Regions from separate parts of the Streptomyces sp. NPDC048521 genome, predicted to be linked through region 1. Evidence: riboswitches for the same ligand, from Rfam matches in the RefSeq annotation. Region 1 holds a riboswitch; each other region holds the start of a gene.
What was found. A riboswitch is a leader RNA that binds a small molecule or an ion and turns the genes downstream of it on or off. The one in region 1 is predicted to bind cyclic di-AMP.
Positions count from the first base shown of each region.

Region 1 (3,852 bases):
CCCGGCATGCTGCACGGCGCCCTGACCATGCTGGTCACCGGAGTGGCCCTGGTCGGCCTCAACCAGGCCGACGACCACCATGTCAACAACATCAAGATCGGCGTGAAGCTGGCCCTGCTGATCGTGATCCTCGGCCTGGTCTACGTGAAGCGCGACGAGGAGCGGGTCGACAAGGGGCTGTTCGGCCTGGTCGGCCTGCTGACCACGGTGAACATCTTCATCGCCGTCCTGTGGACCTGACGCTCAGCCGATGTCGTCGCCGGCCCGGGCCGCGAGCACCGCACCGGCGGCGACCGTGAGCCACGCCGCCACCGCCACCCACCCCACCACCCGTCCCGGCCCCGTGAGCCACGGGATGTGCACGGCGGCCGCGACGGACAGCGTGGCGGCCGCCGTCATCCCCATCGGGAACACCGTCGCCCAGCGCAGCGTGTCGTAGCCGGGCCGCGGCCGGGTCGCCTCGGCCGCCAGCAGCACGAGGTACCCGGTCAGGTCCAGGACGAGCAGCACCACCGTCACCGTGCGCAGGACGCCGCGGTCGTCGTCGTTCCACAGGTCCAGGCGCCCACTGCCGGCGGCGAGCAGCTTCGCCCCGGCCAGCGCCGAGATGGCGAGCGTCCCGCCGGCGATCCAGTGGTCCCCGGCGCCCTCCACCACCTGCCGCGGGTCGAAACGGGCCAGGGCGAGGCCGTAGAGCACCAGGCCCAGCCAGAACAGCGCCAGCGCGGTGTGCGCGAGCCACGCCGTCCCCTCGGCCGCGCCCAGCGTGGCACCCAGCACCGCGAGCCCCTGTGTGGCCACACAACACAGGAAAACCGCTCCCGGCATGCGCCGCTTCCAGCGCCGTACGACGAGGACCAGCAGCGCCGGCCAGAGCAGCGCCGCGAGCGCCAGCAGGATCTCCGCCAGGGTCTGCCGGCCCAGCACCGAGACCGGGTGCCCAGCACGGCCGTGGCGGCGACGGCGGTCAGCGCCCCCGGACTCTGCGCCTCGGTCATCCATCGCTGCCGTTCGCCGAGCAGTCGCAGGACGAAGTCGGCGGCCAGGCGACGCCGGTCATCGCCAGCGCCACCCGGGAGGCCGTCTCGTCACCGGCCAGGTGCAGGCCCACCGACAGGATGCCGGTCGCCATCACGGCGACCCCGGCCGCGGGGGGCCGCCTCGCCCATCACGCGCGCAGACCTGAGATGCCGGGCATGCGCCCGATGCCAAGCAGCCGCGCGCACCCGTCCGGGCAGGGCACGCGCGCGTAGAGCGCAAAAACGCCGGTACGCGTGCGTGCACCGAAAGAACGCCGGTACGCGTGGGAGGGGCCCGACACCGTGGGGGCCGGGAGGGCAACGGTCAGGCCGGCCGCACCACGCTGTGGATGACCGATGCGCCACCGCGGTCGACGGCCTCCTCGCGGACGTACGCGCCGGGCTCCGGGGCGTGGATCATCATCCCGTCGCCCGTGCAGAGGCCGACATGACTGCTGTCGTCGTGGAAGAAGACCAGGTCACCGGCGCGCGCGTCGGAGAGGGGGACCGGGGTGCCCGTGGCGGCCTGGGCCTGGGCGGTACGCGGGAGGGTGACGCCGGCGGCCTTCCACGCGGCCCGGGTGAGGCCGGCGCAGTCGTAGGAGCCGGGTCCGCTGGCACCGCTCACGTACGGCTTGCCGATCTGGGCCCGGGCGAAGGCGATCGCCTTCTCGGCCTGTGTGGTCTGCCGCCATCCCCGGGGTCCGTACGCCCGCGGTCCGGGCTCCTCCAGGTGCCGCGGGCCGGCCGCGGTAGGGCGCGCGCCCTCCTGGGCGGTGAGCCGGGACAGCAGCTCGCGCGTGGTGGCGAGCTTGTGCTGGACGGCGGCCTTCGCGGCCTTCACGTCGTAGTGCGCGGCGGCCGGCGTCTGCGGGCTGCTGGTGGCCTTGCCCCGCTCGGCCGTGGGCTTGCCCCGCTCGGTGGTGTCCTTCACGCGCGAGGCCAGCCGGTTCATCACCCTGTTCTGGGCGAAGTGGTCCTGCGGAAACTCCGCGAGGAGAGAGGCAGCCGTGTCGGGGGCGGCCGCGAACGGGATCAGCCCCTCCCGGGCCTTGGCGCGCCGGCCCGCGCGCCGGGCGCCCTCCTGACGCGGGTCCTCGGCATGCGCCCGCTGCCTGGCCGCCGGTTCCTCCTCCGACGTCGCGTCGGCCCGGCGGTAGAACTCGTCGATCTTCTTCTCGACCTCCTCCACGCTCGGCCTGCCGTCGTCGGCGGGGGCGGCCTCGGCCGTCTGGGAGAGGACGGCCACGGAGGTGAAGGCGGCGGTGGCGAGGGCGGGGCCGTGCAGGCCCGGTCCACGGGTGCCGCCGGGGCGCGGCTTGCGGTGCGACGCCAAGGGAGGCGACTCCTTCCAACGTGCCGCCTACCGGGTTAGCTGTCGGGTTCGGGCGGATGCTTCGGAAGGGTTGCCCTACGGCGTCGTCCCGGGCGGGAGTCGGCCGATTCACCCCAGGATCGGTGGGTCCCCGGCTCCGGGCACCGTGGGGGGCGCGCCGGACTCGGCGGAGGCCGCGCGGCCCGGCGACGTTCGCCGGAGAGGGGTCGTGCGGCCTGACGGCAACTTAGCCAACTGGTGTGTCTCCTGTGAAGGTTGGTGTGCGGTTTGTCCGATACATTTCCGTGACCTGGGGCAGGTTTCACACCGGCGTGAACAGGCGCTTCCGCAGCGTGAGGGGCTGATGGGCGCGGATGGGGCGGAGATCGACTCGCCGGGATGCGTCCGGTGGCGGGGGCTCCGCCGGGGGGCCGTGTTCCGGGGACGGGGACCGGTTGTCGGTGGGGCGCCCTAGACTCGTAGAGCGATGAGCAGCCTCTTTGACGACAGCTTCCTGGCGGACCTCCAGCACCCTCGCGGGCGTGAGGAGGAGCCTCCGCCACCGCCCGAGGACGATCACGCTCCGGAGTCGCTTCCGGACGATCTGTTCGGCGGGAAGTTCGACGTGCCGCCGGACCGGGACGCCTACTATCGCGACGGCGCTCCCCGCCCGGCGATCGACGCGGCGGCCCTCCTGGAGGGGCTGAACGAGAACCAGCGCGCCGCGGTCGTGCACGCCGGCTCCCCGCTGCTCATCGTCGCCGGCGCCGGCTCCGGCAAGACGCGCGTGCTCACCCACCGCATCGCCCACCTGCTCGCCGAGCGGAACGTCCACCCGGGCCAGATCCTCGCGATCACCTTCACCAACAAGGCCGCGGGCGAGATGAAGGAGCGCGTCGAGCAGCTCGTCGGCCCGCGCGCGAACGCGATGTGGGTGATGACCTTCCACAGCGCGTGTGTGCGGATCCTGCGCCGCGAGTCGAAGAAGCTCGGCTTCACCTCCTCCTTCTCGATCTACGACGCCGCCGACAGCAAGCGCCTGATGGCCCTGGTCTGCCGCGACCTGGACCTCGACCCCAAGCGCTTCCCGCCCAAGTCCTTCAGCGCCAAGATCAGCAACCTGAAGAACGAGCTGATCGACGAGGAGGACTTCGCCGCCCAGGCCACCGACGGCTTCGAGAAGACCCTCGCCCAGGCCTACGCGCTGTACCAGTCGCGGCTGCGCGAGGCGAACGCGCTCGACTTCGACGACCTGATCATGACGACGGTCAACCTGCTGCGCGCCTTCCCGGACGTCGCCGAGCACTACCGCCGCCGCTTCCGGCACGTCCTGGTCGACGAGTACCAGGACACCAACCACGCCCAGTACGCGCTGGTGCGCGAGCTGGTGGGCACGGGCGAACGCGCCGCCGAGGACGTCGACACCCCGCCCAGCGAGTACGACCTCCCGCCCGCCGAACTCTGCGTCGTGGGCGACGCGGACCAGTCGATCTACGCCTTCCGGGGTGCGACGATCCG
Region 1 is NZ_JBICWR010000004.1:514,124-517,975, forward strand. It holds gene ACGFRF_RS13285 (hypothetical protein) at 1-240, shown strand, start outside; gene ACGFRF_RS13290 (hypothetical protein) at 244-927, opposite strand; gene ACGFRF_RS13295 (hypothetical protein) at 995-1,132, opposite strand; gene ACGFRF_RS13300 (C40 family peptidase) at 1,345-2,355, opposite strand; cyclic di-AMP (ydaO/yuaA leader) riboswitch at 2,363-2,534, opposite strand; gene pcrA (DNA helicase PcrA) at 2,822-3,852, shown strand, end outside.

Region 2 (3,852 bases), on a different contig from region 1:
CGGCCGTGCTGCGCGACGGGGGAGCCGAGGTGGTCGTACTCCCGGAGTTCGAGGCGCTCGCCAAGGCCCCGAACGCCCACCTGCCGGGCTGAGAGGGCCCCCGGGAACCGGGCCGAGCAGGGCCCGCGGGAAGGCGATGTGCAATCCGTCCTGCGTATGGCGTACAGTAGAGACACAACGACGCGGGGTGGAGCAGCTCGGTAGCTCGCTGGGCTCATAACCCAGAGGTCGCAGGTTCAAATCCTGTCCCCGCTACTGAAGGCTCAGGGCCGGAATCCAGTTCACGGATTCCGGCCCTGAGCGTTTTCCCGGGACACTCACGGGTTCCCGGGATGTCCTGGATTTCTGTCGAGTGGCATACGTCACAGCCGGTCATCCGGTCGGTCCACAGCGGTCGCCCCGCGCCCCCCTGCCCGCAAACCTGGACGTACGTCGGACACGTGGGAGACAAGCGGTGCGCCCTGGTGAGGTGGAGCAGAACACGTACGCCAGGGCGGGTGGCCGGCTCCCCGGCGACCCCGTGCCCGACCCGGGGCTCGGCGACGAGCCGGCACCGGTGCGCGGGACCCGCCGCCCGAGCCCGCGCGCCCTGGCCCGGACCCTCCCCGCCCTCCTCGTCGCCGGCGGCGTCCTCTACGGACTGCTCACCCCCGAGGACTTCACCGCCGTCCCGTTCTTCACCGCCGCCCCGCTGATCGCCGCCCCACTGGCCTCGCTGCGCACCACCGTCCTGACCGGCCTCGTGGCACTCGCCGCCGCCTACGCCGTGCACGCCCGGGCCGGCGCGCACCCGGCCGTGGCCACCGTCACCGACGTGGTCACCGTGGCCACGGTCGCCCTGCTGGCCGTCGCCATCAACCGCGTGGTCCGCCTCGGCGACCGGCGGCTCGCCTCCGCCCGGGAGATCGCCGAGGCCGCCCAGCGGGCCGTCCTGCCCGAGCCCGCCGCGCGCATCGGCGGCTTCGAGATCGCCGCCTGCTACGAGGCGGCACGCCAGGACGCGTTCATCGGCGGCGACCTCTACGCGGTGCAGGACAGCCCGTACGGCGTCCGGCTGGTCGTCGGGGACGTGCGCGGCAAGGGCCTGGGCGCGGTCGCCGCCGTCGCTGTGCTGATCGGGGCGTTCCGGGAGGCGGCCGAGCAGGAACCCACGCTGGAGGCGGTCGCCGAGCGGCTGGAGCGGGCACTGGCCCGCGAGGGCACCCGGCGGGACGGCATCGACGCGTTCGAGGGCTTCACCACCGCCGTCCTCGCCGAACTCCCGCACGGCGACGGCGTCGTACGCATCGTCAACCGCGGCCATCCGGCCCCACTGCTGCTGCACGCCGACGGCACCCTGCGCACCCTGACCGCGCCCGAGCCGGCGCTGCCGCTCGGCATGGCCGACCTCGGCATGTGGCCCGACCGGGCACTGGAGGCCGACTTCCCGAGCGGGGCCACCCTGCTGCTCTACACCGACGGACTGTCCGAGGCCCGGGACGCCCACGGCCGGTTCTACGAACCCGAACGGCGGCTCGCCGGACGCACCTTCCCCGGTCCCGGCGCGCTGCTCGGCCGACTCGCAGAGGAGGTGCGGCGGCACTCCGGCGGCGGGATGACGGACGACATGGCGCTCCTCGCCGTACGGCAGCCCTGAGCGCCCTCACCGAGGGTGACCGGGCGACCGCCGTCCGCATAACATCTGAGTCACCATCAAAACTTCTGTGACTCCTGAACCGCGGCCAACTCGCCCGGTTTGCAGGGGTCCTGACGGGTAAGTCCACGGCCGGAAACGTTAACGATCAAGCCGAACGGCTTGGAAAGTGCCTGGCACGTCTATTAACGTTCGATAACGCAGCGCGGTCGTCCCAGCCGTCACCAGAGGCGGCTCCGTGCGCACGCGCCGAATCCCGCAAGGGAACCGGGGAACCACCACCTTGGGGTGAATCACGCGGACACCGACGTGGACTCGCTGAGTCCACGCCCGGTATACGCGCGTAGGAGACCTTCCTGCTCCGAACCCGTCAGCTAACCCGGTAGGCGGAGGAAGGAAAGGAGTACGCCTGCGTGGCGTCCAACCGGCCTGCCCCAGAAGCCCCGTACATACCGGCACAAGCCGGGACCGAGACCTTCGGTTACGGTTCCTACCGCGCCGAGGAGGGCCCCTGGGAGGAGTGGAACCCCACCGAGGACTCCCTCGCCCCGGTCCGCGGCCGCCACCGCGTCGCCAAGCAGCGCGGCGGATTCGCCCGCAGCTCCACCGTCCTCGGCGTCGGCGTGATCGCCGCGGTCGGCGCGGGCGGCATGGCCAGCGCCAACACCGGCAAGCCGCCGGTCTCCATCTCCCTGCCGGACCTGCCCTCCGTCGGCTCGCTCTTCGAGGACACCTCCTCCCCGGCGCCCGAGGCCACCACCACCGCGCTCAGCGGCGTCGGCGTGACCTCCGCCGACGCCGAGCAGCACGCCGACGCGGGTGAGACCCTGCGCAACCGGATCATGGCCCAGGCCGAGCAGCAGCAGACCAAGGCCGACAGCAAGGCCACCGCCGCCGTGCTCGCCGCCGCCGAGAAGCAGACCGCGGACGCCGCGGCCAAGGCGGAGAAGGAAGCCGCCGCCAAGGCCGCCGCCGCCAAGGAGAAGGCGGAGGCCGACGCCGAGAAGGCCGCCGAGGCCAAGCGGCTGGCCGAGCTGGCCAAGCAGTACGCGCTGCCGACGTCCTCGTACACGCTCACCTCGACGTTCGGCCAGGCCGGCTCGATGTGGTCCTCCGGCTACCACACCGGCCTCGACTTCGCCGCCCCCACGGGCACCCTCATCAAGGCCGTCCACAGCGGCACGATCACCCAGGCCGGCTGGGCCGGCTCCTACGGCTACCGCACGGTCCTCACCCTCGACGACGGCACCGAGGTGTGGTTCTGCCACCAGTCCTCGATCAGCGTCTCCGTGGGCCAGAAGGTCTCCACCGGTGACGTCATCGGCCGCGTCGGCGCCACCGGCAACGTCACCGGCCCGCACCTGCACCTGGAGGTCCACCCGGGCGGCCAGTCCACCGGCATCGACCCGATGGCCTGGCTGCGGGACAAGGGCCTCAACCCCTGACACGCCCCTCAGGGAGCCCGCGGGGGCACCCCTTTGCGTGAACTTGGCGCCGACGGCGGAATGCGATCATCCGCCGTCGGCGTTGACGTGGAGCATGACTTCTCTGCGCACACTCGGCTCCTCCGACCTCGAGGTCTTCCCCCTCTCCCTCGGCGGCAACGTCTTCGGCTGGACCGCCGACGAGGAGACCTCCTTCGCCGTCCTCGACGCCTACGCGGCGGCCGGCGGCAACTTCATCGACACCGCCGACAGCTACAGCGCCTGGGGCGAGGGCAACCAGGGCGGCGAGTCCGAGACGATCATCGGCAAGTGGGTCAAGGCCCGCGACAACCGCGACGACGTCGTCATCGCGACCAAGGTCAGCCAGCACCCCGAGTACCAGGGCCTGTCCGCCGCCAACATCAAGGCCGCCGCCGACGCGTCCCTGCGCCGCCTGGGCACCGACCACATCGACCTCTACTACACCCACTTCGACAAGCCCGAGGTGCCGGTCGAGGAGATCATCGGCGCCCTGGACGAGCTGGTGAAGGCCGGCAAGGTCCGCCACATCGCCGCCTCCAACATCTCCCCCGAACGTCTCAGGGCGTCCCTGGAATTCTCCGAGCGCGAGGGCCTCGCCCGCTACGTCGCCCTCCAGCCGCACTACAACCTGGTCTCCCGCGACACCTACGAGGGCCCGCTGCAGGACCTGGCCGCGCGCGAGGGCCTCGCCGCCGTCCCGTACTTCTCCCTCGCCTCGGGTTTCCTGACCGGCAAGTACCGTCCGGGTACGAC
Region 2 is NZ_JBICWR010000025.1:22,417-26,268, reverse strand. It holds gene ACGFRF_RS37110 (dihydrofolate reductase family protein) at 1-92, shown strand, start outside; tRNA gene ACGFRF_RS37105 (tRNA-Met) at 182-255, shown strand; gene ACGFRF_RS37100 (PP2C family protein-serine/threonine phosphatase) at 455-1,636, shown strand; cyclic di-AMP (ydaO/yuaA leader) riboswitch at 1,871-2,039, shown strand; gene ACGFRF_RS37095 (M23 family metallopeptidase) at 2,047-3,078, shown strand; gene ACGFRF_RS37090 (aldo/keto reductase) at 3,173-3,852, shown strand, end outside.
Region 2: another riboswitch for cyclic di-AMP. It lies ahead of ACGFRF_RS37095 (M23 family metallopeptidase); the one in region 1 lies ahead of ACGFRF_RS13300 (C40 family peptidase).

Region 3 (3,852 bases), on a different contig from region 1:
ACCGGCTGGTGCGCCGCGACCGTACGGCCGTCGCGGCCGGTTTCGGCCTGCTGCGCCTGGCCGGCGCGCCCTCGATGGGCTGGCTCGACGTGAAGACCTCCGGTGACGTGGAGGTGCCGGTCATCGAGGCCGCCATCGACGAGGAACTGGCCCGGTTCGCCGCGGAGGGCCCCACGCCCGAGGAGATGGAGCGCGCCCAGGCCCAGTTGGAGCGTGAGTGGCTGGACCGGCTCGGCACGGTCGCCGGCCGCGCCGACGAACTGTGCCGGTACGCCGTGCTGTTCGGCGACCCGCAGCTCGCCCTCACCGCCGTGCACCGCGTCCTCGAGGTGACCCCCGAGGAGGTCCAGGAGGTCGCCAAGGCCCGCCTGCGGCCCGACAACCGCGCGGTCCTCGTCTACGAGCCCAAGTCCCCGGAGGCCGTCGAGGACGCCGAGGTCCCGGAGGATCCGGAGCAGGAAGCGACCGTAGAGGCCGGTAACGAGAACGAGGAGACGGCCAAGTGACCCAGCTCGCCACGATGGACTTCCACCCCCAGCCGCAGCCGGGCGAGGCCAGGCCGTGGGCGTTCCCGGCCCCCGAGCGCGGCACGCTCGACAACGGTCTGACGGTGCTGCGCTGCCACCGCCCCGGCCAGCAGGTCGTCGCCGTCGAGGTGCTGCTCGACGCGCCCCTGGACGCCGAGCCGGCCGGCCTGGACGGCGTCGCCACGATCATGGCGCGAGCCTTCTCCGAAGGCACCGACAAGCACTCCGCCGAGGAGTTCGCGGCCGAGCTGGAGCGCGCGGGCGCCACGCTGGACGCGCACGCCGACCACCCCGGTGTCCGGCTCAGCCTGGAGGTCCCGGCCTCCCGCCTGGCCAAGGGCCTCGGACTGCTCGCCGACGCCCTGCGCGCCCCGGCCTTCGCCGAGAGCGAGGTGGAGCGGCTGGTCCGCAACCGCCTGGACGAGATCCCGCACGAGCTGGCCAACCCCTCCCGCCGGGCGGCCAAGGAACTCTCCAAGGAGCTGTTCCCGGCCGCCTCGCGCATGTCCCGCCCGCGGCAGGGCACCGAGGAGACCGTCGAGAAGATCGACGCGGGGGCGGTACGCGCCTTCTACGAGCGGTACGTACGCCCGGGCACGGCCACCGCGGTCGTGGTCGGCGACCTGACCGGGGCCGATCTGGACGCGCTGCTCGGCGACACCCTGGGCGCGTGGACCGGCACCCGGGGCGAGCCCCGGCCCGTGCCGCCGGTGACCGCCGACGACACCGGCCGCGTGGTCATCGTGGACCGGCCCGGCGCCGTCCAGACGCAGCTGCTCATCGGCCGGGTCGGCCCGGACCGGCACGACCGCGTCTGGCCCGCCCAGGTGCTCGGCACCTACTGCCTCGGCGGCACCCTCACCTCCCGCCTGGACCGCGTCCTGCGCGAGGAGAAGGGCTACACCTACGGTGTGCGTGCCTTCGGGCAGGTCCTCAGGTCCGCCCCGGACGGCACCGGTGCCTCGATGCTCGCCATCAGCGGCTCCGTGGACACCCCCAACACCGGCCCCGCGCTGGAGGACCTGTGGAAGGTGCTGCGCACCCTCGCGGCGGAGGGCCTGACCGACGCCGAGCGGGACGTCGCCGTGCAGAACCTGGTGGGTGTGGCGCCGCTGAAGTACGAGACCGCGGCGGCCGTCGCGAGCACCCTCGCCGACCAGGTCGAGCAGCACCTGCCCGACGACTTCCAGGCGACGCTGTACCAGCAGCTGGCCGCGACGGGCACGGTGGAGGCCACCGCGGCCGTCGTCAACGCCTTCCCGGTGGACCGGCTGGTGACCGTCCTCGTCGGTGACGCGGCTCAGATCAAGGCGCCGGTCGAGGCGCTGGGCATCGGCGAAGTCACCGTCGTCGCCGCGGAGTAGCGGCACGCGCGCGTGGGGCCCTGACGACCCGCGGGTCGTCAGGGCCCCACGCTGTTCCACCGGCTGCCCAGATGCCCGATTTGAGGCGGAGGTTGCCTGTCTGCCCTGTGGGATGCGCTACAAAAGCCCCGATCCGTTTGAGGATTGAAAGCAGGCTTTCGTAGCGTCATGCGGGCTGTTCGTCAGGCAGTGCGCCGCACCCGCGGCACCGGACAGCCATCGCCGAGTCCCCGTACGGCGCGAGCCAGGGGAGCCGGGGACCCACCGTCCCTGGGGTGAATCGGGTGCCCATGCGAGAGCGAGGGGGCCCGTAGGAGACCTTCCTGCTCCGAACCCGTCAGCTAACCCGGTAGGCGAGAGGGAAGGAAAGGACCAGCCACTTCATGGCGTTCATGTGCGCCACCGGGAAGCACCGCAAGCCCGGCCGGGTCAAGCGGACCACCGCTCAGGCGGCCGGTATCGCGGCCCTCACCACCACCGGTGTCATCGGCACCCTCGCCGTCTCGCCGGCGCTCGCCGCGGAGAACTCCCTGGAGCAGACCGGTCTCACGCCCGTCCTCGCCGCGAGCGACGACGTGGCCGAGCAGATCGACGCGCAGGCCGCCGCTCAGCAGCAGGCCGCCCAGGAGAAGGCGGCCGAGGAGGCCGCGGCCAAGGCGGCCGCCGAGAAGGTCAAGCAGGAGCGTGCGGCCCAGGCCCGCGCCGCCCGCGAGGCCGAGCGCAAGCGCCTGAACGCCTTCGTCGCCCCGATAGCGCACTCCTACGTCTCCACGGCCTACCAGGCCACCAGTTCCCTGTGGTCCTCCCGTTCGCACACCGGCGTCGACTTCCACGCCGCCAGCGGCACGTCCGTCCACGCGGTCGGCTCCGGCACCGTGGTCTCCGCCGGCTGGGGCGGCGCGTACGGCAACCAGATCGTGATCCGGATGGCCGACGGCATGTACACCCAGTACGGCCACCTGTCGTCCATCGGTGTCACCGTGGGCCAGAAGGTCACCCCGGGCCAGCAGATCGGCCTGTCCGGCGCGACCGGCAACGTCACCGGCCCGCACCTCCACTTCGAGGCCCGCACGACCCCCGACTACGGCTCGGACATCGACCCCGTCGCCTACCTCCGCAAGCACGGCGTGAACGTCTGACCCTCCGTCGCACGGCACCCGAAGCCCCGGCTCGCCGAGCCGGGGCTTTCGTCGTTTTTCGCGGTGTCCGCCGGGCCCGTTGTCCAAAAAATATGCATGGATTCCGGCCCGCCGTCGGAAATTACGGCTCATTGGAATAGAGTCACGGGACACACGTCCATCGTCGACGTTTCACGGGGATTAAGGCGGAGGTCGGTCATGCGTATTCCGGCGCACTCGGTGTGCACGGCGATCCGGGACGACATCGTCGCGGGTGTCTACGAGCGCGGCAGCCGCCTCACCGAGGAAGTCCTGGCCCGCCGCTACGGCGTCTCACGCGTCCCCGTCCGCGAGGCCCTGCGCACCCTGGAGGCGGAGGGCTTCGTGGTGACCCGCAGGCACGCGGGCGCGTGCGTGGCCGAACCCACCGAGCAGGAGGCCGCCGACCTGCTGGAGATGCGCATGCTCCTGGAACCGCTGGGCGCGGCGCGGGCCGCCCAGCGGCGCACGGAGGCCCACCTCAAGGTGCTGCGCGGCCTGGTCCGGCTGGGGCAGGAGCGGGCCAGGCGGGGCAACAGCGAGGATCTGCGCTCGCTGGGCGGCTGGTTCCACGAGACGCTCGCCCAGGCCTCCGGCAGCCCCTCGCTGACCTCGATGCTCACCCAGCTGCGCCACAAGATCGCCTGGATGTACGCGGTGGAGGCGCCGTCGAGCCCGCTGGAGGCCTGGGCGGAGCACGGCGCGATCGTGGACGCGGTGGCGCGCGGCGACGGTGAGCGCGCGCGGGCGGTCACGGCGCTGCACGCCGAGCGCGCGACGAGCGCGCACCGCCTTCGCTTTTCC
Region 3 is NZ_JBICWR010000017.1:118,500-122,351, forward strand. It holds gene ACGFRF_RS32020 (M16 family metallopeptidase) at 1-506, shown strand, start outside; gene ACGFRF_RS32025 (M16 family metallopeptidase) at 503-1,891, shown strand; cyclic di-AMP (ydaO/yuaA leader) riboswitch at 2,102-2,262, shown strand; gene ACGFRF_RS32030 (M23 family metallopeptidase) at 2,275-3,030, shown strand; gene ACGFRF_RS32035 (GntR family transcriptional regulator) at 3,229-3,852, shown strand, end outside.
Region 3: another riboswitch for cyclic di-AMP. It lies ahead of ACGFRF_RS32030 (M23 family metallopeptidase); the one in region 1 lies ahead of ACGFRF_RS13300 (C40 family peptidase).

Region 4 (3,852 bases), on a different contig from region 1:
CACCCCCAGGTCGCCTTCGAATCCTGCTCGGGCGGTGGCGGCCGGATCGACCTCGGGGTGATGAGCCGCACCGACCAGGTGTGGACCTCCGACAACACCGACCCGCTGGACCGGCTCGCCATCCAGCACGGCTTCACCCAGATCCACCCCGCGCGGGTCATGGCCGCCTGGGTCACCGACAGCCCGAACACCCAGCTCAACGGCCGGGTCAGTTCGCTGCGTTTCCGCTTCGTCAGCGCCATGGCCGGTGTCCTGGGGGTCGGCGGCGACCTCACGCGGTGGAGCGCGGAGGAGTTGGCGGAGGCGCGGCGATGGGTGGAGCTGTACAAGGAGATCCGCCCGGTCGTCCAGCGCGGCGAGCTGTACCGGCTGCGGCCCCCCGCGGGCGGTCTGAGCGCCGTCCAGTACGTCCTCGGCGACGAGGCGGTGGTCCTCGCCTGGCTGCAGGCGCAGAGCTACGGCGAGCCGGTGCCCGCGGTACGGCTGCGCGGACTCGACCCGACAGCATCGTATGAATGCCGCGAAACGGGCGAAACGTATCGAGGGGCCGTCCTGCTGCACCACGGGTTGCGCACCGGACTGAAGGGCGACCTGGATGCAATGGTTTGCCGTTTGCGCCGCATCTGAGCCTTCTATCCGAATTGGCGTCTTCGTTCCAACTGGCCGCGGAACAAGGACCTATGGCGGGACGGCGCGTGAGGAGCGTCATATCGGTGACCGAGCGTCGTCCGTCATGTCCACGTAATTCTCCTGCGGAAAAGGGGAATTGCGGAGTGCGCGCGGCAGGAATTCACGGTGGGTGACCGCGTATTTCCGTCTTCGATCTTCGGAAATGCGAACCGCGGGAACCCGCCGCTTGTTTCGGTGCGGCTCGCTCGCTTACGTTCACCACCCATCCGGACGGAACGCCGAATCCTGCCGCCGCCCGGAGTCCCCACACACTTGACCCGCATACGGCAGGAGCGGGGGACCCACCAGGTACGACTGCCTGTCCGGTCTCCGCGACAGGCTAGGGGTGAAGTCGCGCACCGCGCGGCCGGGCAGCTCCAGCCCGAACCCGACAGCTGACCTCGCAGGCGTCGGAGAGGAATGCGCCATGCCCGCGAAGGGTAAGCACCGACGTCCCAAGACCCCGCGTTTTTCCCGCTCCATCGCCGTCGCCGGAACCGGTGGCGCCGCGCTGGCCCTCCCGCTCATCGGGGCCACCGGAGCGCACGCCGCCACCCCGGCGCCATCCGTGGCCGGAAAGGCCGTGCAGGCCCTGCCGGCCACGGTGAAGAAGGCCGCCACGCAGCCGGAGTCGACGGTGCGCACCTACACGGTGAAGTCCGGCGACTGCCTCGCGGCGATCGCGGACCAGCAGCACGTCAGCGGCGGCTGGCACCAGCTCTACGAGGACAACCGGCAGGCCATCGGTGCCGACCCGGCGCTGATCCACCCGGGCCTCGAGCTCACGCTCGGCAAGAAGGCCGCGCAGACCGGCACCGAGCCTGCCGCCCCGCAGCGCTCCGCGGTCACGACGCAGTCCTCGGCCGCCTCGAAGCCCACCCAGGCGCAGGCGGCCCCGGCCGAGTGGTCCGGCTCCACCGCGTCGACCACCACCGCCACCGGCTTCACCCTCCCGGTGGCCGGCGCGACCGTCGGCACCGGCTACCACGTGGCCGGCAGCATGTGGTCCAGCGGCTACCACACCGGCGTCGACTTCGTCGTCCCGACCGGCACCTCCCTCAAGGCCGTCGGCGCGGGCACGGTCGTCTCGGCGGGCTGGGGCGGTGCCTACGGCAACCAGGTCGTCATCAAGCTCGACGACGGCTACTACGCCCAGTACGCCCACCTCTCGCAGCTCTCCGTCTCGGCCGGCCAGACCGTGACCGCGGGCCGGCAGATCGGCCTGTCCGGCGCCACCGGCAACGTGACCGGCCCGCACCTGCACTTCGAGATCCGCACCACGCCCAACTACGGCTCCGACATCGACCCGCTCGGCTACCTCCGCCAGCACGGCGTCCCCGTCGGCTGAGCAACCGCCTCGCCCGAAGCCCCCTGCCTGACACGCCTCCGAAGGCCGGACCCACGATCCCCGGGTCCGGCCTTCGGTGTGTCCGCATGACGATCACACCTCAACGTGCCCGACCGCATGCCTATTCCTGGCTTGGCAAACTATTTAAGGGTGTCTCATCTCACCGTTCGTCAACCCCCGCCTACGGTCGCGTAAGTCACATCCGAAGGTGAATCATGGTCCGACGTGGCAGACGATTCGAAGAATGACAACAGATCAGTGATCGGGTCGTACGTGGCGGTGGGGGACAGCTTCACCGAGGGCGTCGGCGACCCCGGTCCCGACGGGGCGTTCGTGGGCTGGGCGGACCGGTTCGCGGTACTCCTCGCCGACCGGCGTCCCGAGGGCGACTTCCAGTACACCAACCTCGCCGTGCGCGGGAAGCTGCTGGACCAGATCGTGGCGGACCAACTCCCGAAGGCCGTCGAACTGGCCCCGGACCTCGTCTCCTTCTGTGCGGGCGGCAACGACATCATCCGCCCCGGCACCGATCCGGACGAGGTGGCCGAGCGGTTCGAGCGTGCCGTGGCCAGGTTGACCGAGGTCGCGGGCACGGTGATGGTGACGACCGGCTTCGACACCCGGGGCGTGCCCGTGCTCAAGCACCTGCGCGGCAAGATCGCCACGTACAACGGGCACGTCCGCGCCATCGCCGACCGGTACGGCTGCCCCGTGCTGGACCTGTGGTCCCTCAAGTCCGTGCAGGACCGCCGGGCCTGGGACAACGACCGGCTCCACCTCTCGCCCGAGGGGCACACGCGCGTGGCGCTGCGCGCCGGACAGGTCCTCGGGCTCGAGATCCCGGCCGACCCGGAGCAGCCGTGGCCGCCGCTGCCGCCCCGGGGCACCCTTGAGGTCCGCCGCGACGACGTCCAGTGGGCCCGCGAGTACCTCGTCCCGTGGATCGGCCGACGGCTGCGTGGCGAGTCGTCCGGTGACCATGTGACGGCGAAGGGCACCCTGTCGCCGGACGACATCAAGATGCGCATCGCCTCCGTGGCCTGACGCCCCGCCCCTGCCCCGGACCGCCCAAACCGCGGCCCGGGGCACGGCCACATCCGCCCCCCCGAGCCACAGGCCGTGTCCGACCGGCGTTCCGTCACTCGGAGCCGGGGCCGTGTCCGGTGGCGTTCGAGGTCACGTCCCGCTCCCTGCCACGGCCGTGTCCGGCCCCCCTCCGAGCCACAGGCCGTGTCCGACCGGCGTTCCGTCACTCGGAGCCGGGGCCGTGTCCGGCGGCGTTCGAGGCCACGTCCCGCTCCCTGCCACGGCCGTGTCCGGTCGGTGCCCCGAGCCACGGCTCAGTCGGTCGGCGGGGCGGCCGCGTGGTACCGGGTGCGATCACGCCCACCCGTGCGGGGCACTCACCCCTCTCGCCCGGTCAACGCCTTCCGGTCCAGGCCCAGTTCGCGTGCGAGGGCCTCGTCGACCCACTCCTGTGCCCGGGACCGCGGCACGGCGCCCGAATAGGACGTCAGCTGTACGGCGAGCCCGTCCAGCAGCGCGGTCAGTCGCAGCGCGGTACCGGCCGGGTCGGCGCACGCGAACTCGCCCCCGGCCACGCCTTCGGCGATGACCTCGGCGATCGCGGCCTTCCACTGCTTGTCCAGGTCCCGGGTGACCTTCCGCAGGGCGGGCTCGCGCAGGGCCACGGCCCAGCCCTCGATCCACAGCCGCCAGCCCTTGGCCTGGCCGGTGGGCGCGTACCAGCGCACCGCCGCCCGTAGCCGGCGCAGCGCGGACGTCCGGCGCCCCAGCAGCTTGCGCAGACGGGCGAGATCGTCCTCGGCCGCGTA
Region 4 is NZ_JBICWR010000022.1:117,075-120,926, reverse strand. It holds gene ACGFRF_RS35840 (alpha-galactosidase) at 1-627, shown strand, start outside; cyclic di-AMP (ydaO/yuaA leader) riboswitch at 930-1,092, shown strand; gene ACGFRF_RS35835 (peptidoglycan DD-metalloendopeptidase family protein) at 1,097-2,017, shown strand; gene ACGFRF_RS35830 (SGNH/GDSL hydrolase family protein) at 2,276-3,061, shown strand; gene ACGFRF_RS35825 (TetR/AcrR family transcriptional regulator) at 3,421-3,852, opposite strand, start outside.
Region 4: another riboswitch for cyclic di-AMP. It lies ahead of ACGFRF_RS35835 (peptidoglycan DD-metalloendopeptidase family protein); the one in region 1 lies ahead of ACGFRF_RS13300 (C40 family peptidase).